DNA from 2 places in the Salinicoccus jeotgali genome. Region 1 is predicted to be linked to the other one. Evidence: predicted binding sites of a transcription regulator. Region 1 holds the regulator's gene; the other holds the start of a gene.
What was found. The regulator Rex, encoded in region 1, represses fermentation and respiration genes when NADH is low (regulators of the CRP and FNR family bind a similar motif). The targets are predictions, from matches to a motif close to TTGTGAAATATTTCACAA.

Region 2: the regulator Rex is predicted to act here: its motif matches at 2,010-2,027, upstream of ACZ43I_RS01755 (nitrate/nitrite transporter).

The regions. Positions count from the first base shown of each region.
Region 1 covers NZ_AP043830.1:1,898,537-1,902,755, reverse strand. The annotation lists gene ACZ43I_RS09810 (ABC-F family ATP-binding cassette domain-containing protein) at 1-1,367, opposite strand, end outside; gene ACZ43I_RS09805 (redox-sensing transcriptional repressor Rex) at 1,538-2,137, shown strand; gene ACZ43I_RS09800 (twin-arginine translocase TatA/TatE family subunit) at 2,157-2,387, shown strand; gene tatC (twin-arginine translocase subunit TatC) at 2,437-3,192, shown strand; gene ACZ43I_RS09790 (glycoside hydrolase family 32 protein) at 3,213-4,219, shown strand, end outside.
Region 2 covers NZ_AP043830.1:345,669-349,887, forward strand. The annotation lists gene ACZ43I_RS01740 (sensor histidine kinase) at 1-728, shown strand, start outside; gene ACZ43I_RS01745 (response regulator transcription factor) at 741-1,391, shown strand; gene ACZ43I_RS01750 (hemerythrin domain-containing protein) at 1,407-1,943, shown strand; gene ACZ43I_RS01755 (nitrate/nitrite transporter) at 2,053-3,231, shown strand; gene ACZ43I_RS01760 (ThiF family adenylyltransferase) at 3,242-4,219, shown strand, end outside.

The sequences.
Region 1 (4,219 bases):
GCCAACTGTATGCGGGCCTTTTCGCCACCACTCAAATCATTGATCTGTTTCATGACCTCATCCTGGGTGAACAGGAAACGTCCCAACACTTTGCGTACATCGCTTTCGTTCATATTCGGATATTCATGCCATAATTCTTCAAGTACACTTCTACCGGAAGTGAATTCTGCCTGTTTCTGATCATAATAACCAATCGATATGTTGGCTCCATAAATGATTTCCCCATCATGTTGTGATAATTTTTTGGCAATCGTCTTGACCAGAGTTGATTTTCCGATACCGTTTGGACCAATGATGGCGAGACGGTCGCCTTTATCGATGTTCAGATTGATATGACTGTTTAAAGTCTCTTCGTATCCTATGGCCAGATCTTTGATTCTGAGCACATCATTGCCGCTTTCTCGTCTGATATCGAATGAGAAGTCTGCACTTTTCGTGTCCATCCTAGGCATATTAATACGTTCCATGCTTTCCAGTTTTTTTCGGCGACTCTTCGCCATATTGCTTGTTGAAGCACGGGCAATATTCTTTTCCACAAAAGTTTCGAGCTCTTTAATTTCCTTTTGCTGGTGTTCAAAGGCCTTCATATGCAGTGCATGATTTTTTTCTTTTTCTTTTACATAACCCGAGTAGTCGGTGTGGTAGAGGGTGCCCCTATGCATCTCGACTTCATATATCTTGTCGACAGTACGGTCTAAGAAGTAGCGGTCATGACTGATTATGGCAATAGCGCCCGAGAAGCTGTTAAGATACTGCTCGAGCCACGCGACGGTATCCATGTCCAAATGGTTGGTGGGTTCATCCAGGAGCAGCAGATCAGGCTTGGATAGGAGCATCTGGCCAAGTGCAAGACGTGTCTTTTGACCACCGGAGAAAGCTTCTACGCTTCTGTAGAGGTCCTCAGGCATGAACCCGAGACCGGTCAGAACTGTCTTTACTTCCGAATCTATCGTATATCCACCTTCAGCTTCGAAAATATTCTGCACTTTCTCGTATCTATCGAGCTGGTCTTGATAGTCTGGATCATCATAGTCATGTACAGCAAGCCATTCGGCGATTTTCTCCATTTCCTTCCCGGTCTCAAGCAACCTCGAGAAAGGGCGGAGCATTTCCTCTCTGACATTATGTGTAGACTCAAGTGTCATCTGTTGTGTCAGATATCCTATTGAAATGCCTTTTGGACTGGTGATCTGTCCTTCATCAATACTCATTTCACCAGCCATCATCTTCATCAAAGTTGTTTTTCCGGCACCATTCTTACCGACGATGCCGATTGTCTGTCCTGTTTTAATTTCCAGGTTCATATTTTCAAAAATCATATCTGTACCGAAAGATTTTTTTATGTTCCCTAATTGCATCACTATCATCATAAATCCCTCACTTTCCTCAAGTTTACAATATATAGCGTAAAAAAACGATGAAATCAGGTGACTCTTATGGGACTATAGGCGTGCAATTATGATATAATATATCAACAAAGTGCAATAAAAGAGGTGTACGAGATTTGAATAACAAAAAGAAAATCCCGAATGCAACGATGAAGCGCTTACCCCTGTACTACAGATTCTTCAAAAACTCCGAAAAATCAGGGGTGGATCGGGTTTCTTCACGGGAGATCAGTGAAGCACTGGATATAGATTCAGCAACAATTCGGCGGGATTTCTCCTATTTTGGTGAACTTGGCCGAAAAGGTTACGGATATAACGTCAAAAGCCTGTTGAAATTCTTTATGGAACATATCCAAGGTAATCAAAAGAGAAATGTCGCCATCATCGGTGCAGGTAACTTGGGTAGTGCATTATTGAACTATAAATTCAGCAACATAAATGATAGAATGAACGTAGTTGCTGCATTTGACAACAACAGCAGCATTGTCGGAACAACAATCAATGATACAATGGTCCACCACTCGGATGAAATTGAAAAAATGGCTAAAGATCATGGCATAGATGTGGCAATCCTTACACTGCCTGCAGAAGTCAGCCAGGAGATGGCTGAGCGTCTTGAAGCGGCCGGAATCAAAGGCATTCTTAATTTCACACCGATGAGGCTGGATGTAAGCGATGGAATCTATGTACACAATATAGATTTGAGTGTCGAATTGCAGGCACTGTTCTTTTATATGAAACATATCTAGGAGGGATACTGTGCTCGAAATGTTCATACCGACTACACTGATGGTAGTAACGCCAACGAGTATGATTGTAATTGCGGTTGTAGCGCTCATCATATTCGGACCTAAGAAACTGCCCCAATTCGGAAAAGCCATGGGTTCCACATTGAAGGAATTCAAAGATGCAACAAAGGGCCTTGCTACAGATGATGATGACGATGACGACGAAGAAGAGAAGAAGAAAAACCAGAAGAAAATCGAATCTGAAGTATAAAGGTCTTGAGGTGGCGGAAGCCGCCTTTTTTTAAAGAGGTGGAAAATCGATGAATGAATTGGAAAAGAAGGAAATCACTGAGCATCTTGATGAATTGCGCAGACGGCTTATGATTGTCATATATTTTTTTGCAGGCGCAATGCTGGTCGGCTTTTTCCTTTCCAAACCGTTAATATATCAGGTTCAGGAAGCACCATGGACCGAATCCATACAGATGCACGCATTCCAAGTGACCGATCCGCTCAAAATATATCTGATGGTCATCATGATCATCGGTTTTGTAATCGTACTCCCGGTAATACTGTATCAGATATGGGCATTTGTCTCTCCGGGTCTCTACAGCAATGAGAGGAAGCTGACACTATCATACATTCCAATCGTCATGCTGCTCATGCTGCTTGGAATGGCCTTCAGCTACTTCATACTTGTACCATATATTATACAATTCACCTTTGAACTGTCGGAGGATATGGGGATAGAGACAACAATCGGCATCAATCAATATTTTGGTTTCCTGTTCAGGACAGTCCTGCCATTCGGCCTGATCTTCCAAATGCCGATACTGGTACTTTTCCTGACTCAGCTGGGGTTGCTGACTCCAATGTTTTTGAAGAAGAACAGAAAGTATGCCTATTTCATCTTGTTGGTCGTAGCAGCTTTGATTGCGCCACCTGACTTGATGACCCATATCATGTTGACGATCCCGATGATCGTTTTGTATGAAATCAGTATCTATATTTCTAAAATTGGTTACCGCAGACATTTAAAGGCAGAGCAAAAAGCAATTGAAGAATCGTTGGACTAAGATTTGGGAGGTTTTTTGAGATGGCATTGGATTCAGATGGAAGGATGTTCAGCCATCCATCGGCTGATGGGCAGCTTGAGGCACACACCCCAAAAAAAGTATCAGATGAATGGCGACAGCATTATCATGTGCAACCCCCTCTAGGGAGCTTGGATGGCCTTGCAGGCCTTGTGGCGGATGCTGAAGGATATCAATTGTTCTATGAATGGACGCCCGTATATGGTCAGCGAACGAAATGTCTGTATCATCTTACATCGAAGGATATGGTGGCATTCGATGACCAGGGCGTCATAAAGATGTTGTCAGACGGTGATTCACCAGGGTCTGCGCTCGTTACCGACAATCAAGATGGACTACACCTTTTCTACACCGGCCTAAAATCGCGGAGGTGCATTCAGTATCACTCCATATTGGATGCCCAAAAAGAATTCAAGACGACCGAGGCCATCATAAAAGGAACACCTCAAGGCTATCTGCCGGTAATGAACGCGCCGTATGTATTTCACGAAGATAAATATCGCATGATGCTCGGGACTGGCACCGAGGATGAGTTTGGACGCATACTAGTCTTCAGCGGCGACAGCCCATCCTCTTTCCAATATGATGGACCTCTGGCTACGGAGCTTGATCAGTTCGGTTTCATGTGGACCCACCCTGAATACTTCAAGTTGGATGGCAAAGATGTATTACTCTTCAATGTGAAAGGTCTGGATAAGTATCAGAACAGCTATTGGAACATCTATCAATCGGGCTACCTTGTAGGGGATATTGATTTTAATGAATTACATATGACACATGGGGCGTTCCATGAACTGGACCACGGTTTCGACTTCTATGCTCCTAAAACCGTGATGTCTGAAGGGAAACGGCTGATAGTCGGTTGGATGGGGACAGAAGAAACGGACTATCCAACAAATGGTGAATGGGATCATTGTCTGACAATACCGAGGGAAGTGAGTGTCCGTGGTTCGCACCTGATACAGAAGCCTTTTGATGGGCTGTGTAACTATAGGACGAACGAACTGAC
Region 2 (4,219 bases), 730 kb from region 1:
AGCGCATAGATCCAGAAGAAGGCATCAGTGTGTTTACTTTGAATCCATTATCTGAACAACTTAAAACACAAGAGATGGAACATCAAAAACGATTGACACAACGCATCATCCAAGCCCAGGAAGATGAAAGAAAACGGATTTCGAGGGACTTGCATGATGGGGTGACCCAAGAACTTCTTAATGTATTGCTTGAGATGAGATTGTTCAAATATATCGAGGACCATGATGCATTAACTGAGAAGATGCAGAAATCGGAAGAGTTTTTAAGTCGCCTATTGGATTATGTCAGAAACATCTCTGTAGAACTACGACCTGCAAGTCTCGATGACCTTGGACTGGAAGCTGCGCTTAAAACCCATTTCAAATGGGTGGAGAGACAGTACGGCATGACTGTAGAGTGCCACTTGGATATGCACAATAAGCGCTTCAACCCTGAAGTGGAGACAGTCGTCTACAGGATTATCCAGGAAGCGATTTTCAATGCAGCGAAGTACGCAGATGTAGAGACCGTGGAAGTCGATTTGCACGAGATTGAGGATATCTCAGGCCACTCCCTCAATTTTGAAATACGTGACGGAGGACTCGGGTTTGATCTGAATAGCCATCCACTGGGTACAGGACTCGGCCTTTTTGGCATGAATGAACGTGTAAGTAGCGTTAACGGCAACGTGACCATAGACAGCGCCCCAGGTAATGGCACGACAGTATCAGGTTCGATCCCTTTATAAGGAGGCGTTGGAATGAATATAGTCATAGCAGACGATCATGCAGTAGTCCGCACAGGCTTCAGTATGCTGATCGATTACCAGCCAGATATGAAAGTGATCGGGACGGCTGCAGACGGCAGGCAGGCATTTGATAAAGTAAATGAGCTTAGACCGGATGTTCTCCTGTTGGATTTGAGTATGCCACCGGGAGAGTCCGGTCTTTTTGCAGCCAGTCGTATTACAGAAGCTTTTCCAGAAATCAAAGTATTGATTTTGACCATGTATGATGATGAGGAATATATCACCCATACTTTCAAAAGTGGCGCACATGGTTATATATTGAAGAATTCACCAGACGACGAATTGATTTCAGCAATCAGGACAATTTACAACGGTAAACGGTACATTGATCCAGTGCTGATGGATGAAGATATGGAACGGCTGCTGAAAAATGATCAGTATCCGGAGCATTCGAATGAACCATTCAACATCCTGACAAAAAGGGAGTTGGAAATCCTACCACTAATCGCCAAAGGGTATGGAAACAAAGATATTGCAGGCATGCTTTTTGTTTCCGTCAAAACGATTGAGGCACATAAATCAAGAATCATGGAGAAACTGGAATTGACATCACGTCCGGAACTTGTTGAGTATGCAATGAAGAAAAAACTCATGGATTTTTAAATGGAGGGGAATGGAGTGGCACAGGAAGCGTTTCAGTTTAAAGTGAAAGCATTGAGAGTGCTGGAAAACGAGCATCGTTATCTGAAGTATTTGATGGATGACTGGTTTCAATTGGTGCTGAAGTTTGAACATGATGATGTTAAAAGCAGGTTGGAGGGGCTGATGGTCATCAAAGATCTCAGGCAGAAATTGAATGAATTCGAAAAACCTTTGAAGCGACATCAGGAGAAGGAAGAAAGATTCTTCTTTCCGATGCTTGGTGCATACATCGGGTTGGAGCAGGGACCGATCATGTCGATTGAAGAAGAGCATGCAGAGATAGATTCATATATCGCCCACTTCTTTCATCACTCCATGCATGATATGAACGAAATGTCCCTTGAGAGCATGAATGAAATGGTGAAAGACGTCATGGAAGCTTATGAAGTGCTGATGGTACATATGGTGAAAGAGGAATCGGTCCTTTTTGAAATGGCAGATAAAATGTTGAAAACAGTTGACGAAGAAGTGCTGTTTGAACAAGTGAATACACTCATCACTGAGCCGGCGTGAGGTTCCGCCGGTAAATATAGGGTTTTCCCTTCTTAACTATATTGAGGTTTTTGAATTATACTATGTATGTATAATAAATCACAATATAAAATAAAAGAGGTTGATTCCTATGAATGAGAAAATGGGTAAAAAGCAGCTGATTCTCCACACATTCAGTCTACTTGCCGGATTCATGGTGTGGACATTGCTTGCACCGCTCTTCCCTGAAATCGTCGAAGATATCCCGGAAGCGGCCGCGCAGCAATCTTTGATTGTTGCCCTACCGGTGATTCTAGGTTCCGTCCTGCGCATACCATTCGGCATACTGGCCAATAAGATCGGAGCGCGCCTAGTGTTCCTGTTCAGCTTCATTTTCCTTTTGGTTCCAGTCTTCTATCTGAGTATCGCTACTACACCGATGGACCTTATGATAGCAGCGGTGTTCCTCGGAGTCGGTGGAGCGATTTTCAGTGTGGGTGTTACGAGTCTTCCAAAGTATTATCCGAAAGAAAAGCATGGGTTTGTCAATGGTGTATATGCCATGGGTAATATCGGTACTGCCGTGACAAGCTTCGGGGCACCATTACTGGCCCTCGCATTTGGTGGCTGGCAGGCAGCTGTCCAGACATATCTTGTAGTATTGGCGCTATTTGCCATTCTGCAGTTCATATTGGGCGACAGAAACGAAAAGAAAGTAAGTCTGCCTCTCGGCAAGCAATTCAAGGAAGTCATGCGCGACTATAAGTTCTATTTCTTCAACTTATGGTACTTCATTACATTTGGTGCTTTCGTCGCTTTCGGACTCTTCTTACCGGCATTTCTGACGGATGAAGCATTGTTTGGACTGACGACCTTGGATGCTGGTGTCAGAACCGCAGTCTTCATTATAATTGCGACGGTTCTTAGACCAATAGGTGGCCTGATCGGTGATAGGTTCAATGCGCTGCATTCTTTGATCATTGTATTTATCGGCTTGACCGTTTCAGGACTACTCCTTGCCTTCACATATAATTTCATCTTCTTGTTTACCCTGGGAAGTTTGCTTGCAGCGGTATGCGCGGGGATTGGAAATGGACTTGTCTTCAAGTTCGTGCCGACATACTTCTCTAAACAGGCGGGTATCAGTAATGGAATCGTTGCAATGATGGGTGGCCTGGGTGGCTTTTTCCCGCCGATTGTAATTGATCAGGCACACAATTTGACTGGTAGCTATGCAATTGGATTCATCCTGCTGTCAGTCTTCTGCATCATCAGTCTGTTTACAATGTTCTACATGAATAGTAACCTTAAGAAAAATGAACTTGCATAAGAGGGATGATATGGAACGATATTCGAGGCAGATGCTTTTTAATAGAATAGGGGCAGAAGGCCAGCGCCTGATCGGCTCACGTACGGCCCTCATCATTGGGGCCGGGGCGCTCGGTTCCCTTTCCAGTGAACTGCTTGCACGGGCAGGTATCGGCAAGCTGATCATGATTGACCGTGACTATGTCGAACACTCCAATCTTCAGCGCCAAACCCTTTTTACCGAACAGGATGCAGATGATAAGAAACCGAAAGTAATTGCTGCGAAAGAACGCCTACAATCAATCCGTCCAGACCTCGAGGTAGATGCACATATCGCGCATTGCGATGGCCCGCTATTGACGGAGCTCGCCATGGAGGCAGATATCCTGTTGGACGGGACAGATAACTTTGATACGCGCCTGCTGATCAATGACGTTGCATATAAATCGTCGAAGCCTTGGGTCTATGCAGCTTGTGTAGAAGCCTCTTACAGCAGCTGTGGTTTTGTGCCCCGCGCCACACCATGCTACCGCTGTCTGGTGCCGGTGCTGCCGAGTACCACATTGACGTGTGACACTGCCGGTATCATCGCGCCTGCAGTACAGATGGCAGTGGCCGAACAGGTCACGACTGCAATTAAAATGCTTACAGACCAATATGAAGCGCCTTATTACTTACGGATCGGTAACGTCTGGGATATGGAACATATGAAATACAAGGTTGACGCAATGAAAGACTCAGATTGTAGGACATGTGGGTATGCCCCTGTCTATCCGGCACTTGAAGAAGAGGATACGGATAATGCCATGCGGCTATGCGGCCGTGATACCGTCCAGGTGATTGACGGTCGGCTGACTGAAGAAGTTGTAAACCATACATTGACTCGGCTGGATATGAAAGTAAACCGCACGCCGTACTTCCAGGAGTTCCACTATAGTGGACAAAGGTTCGTCTGCTTCAATAATGGACGCATCCTAATCCATGGCCTGGATGATATGAATCGCGCGAAG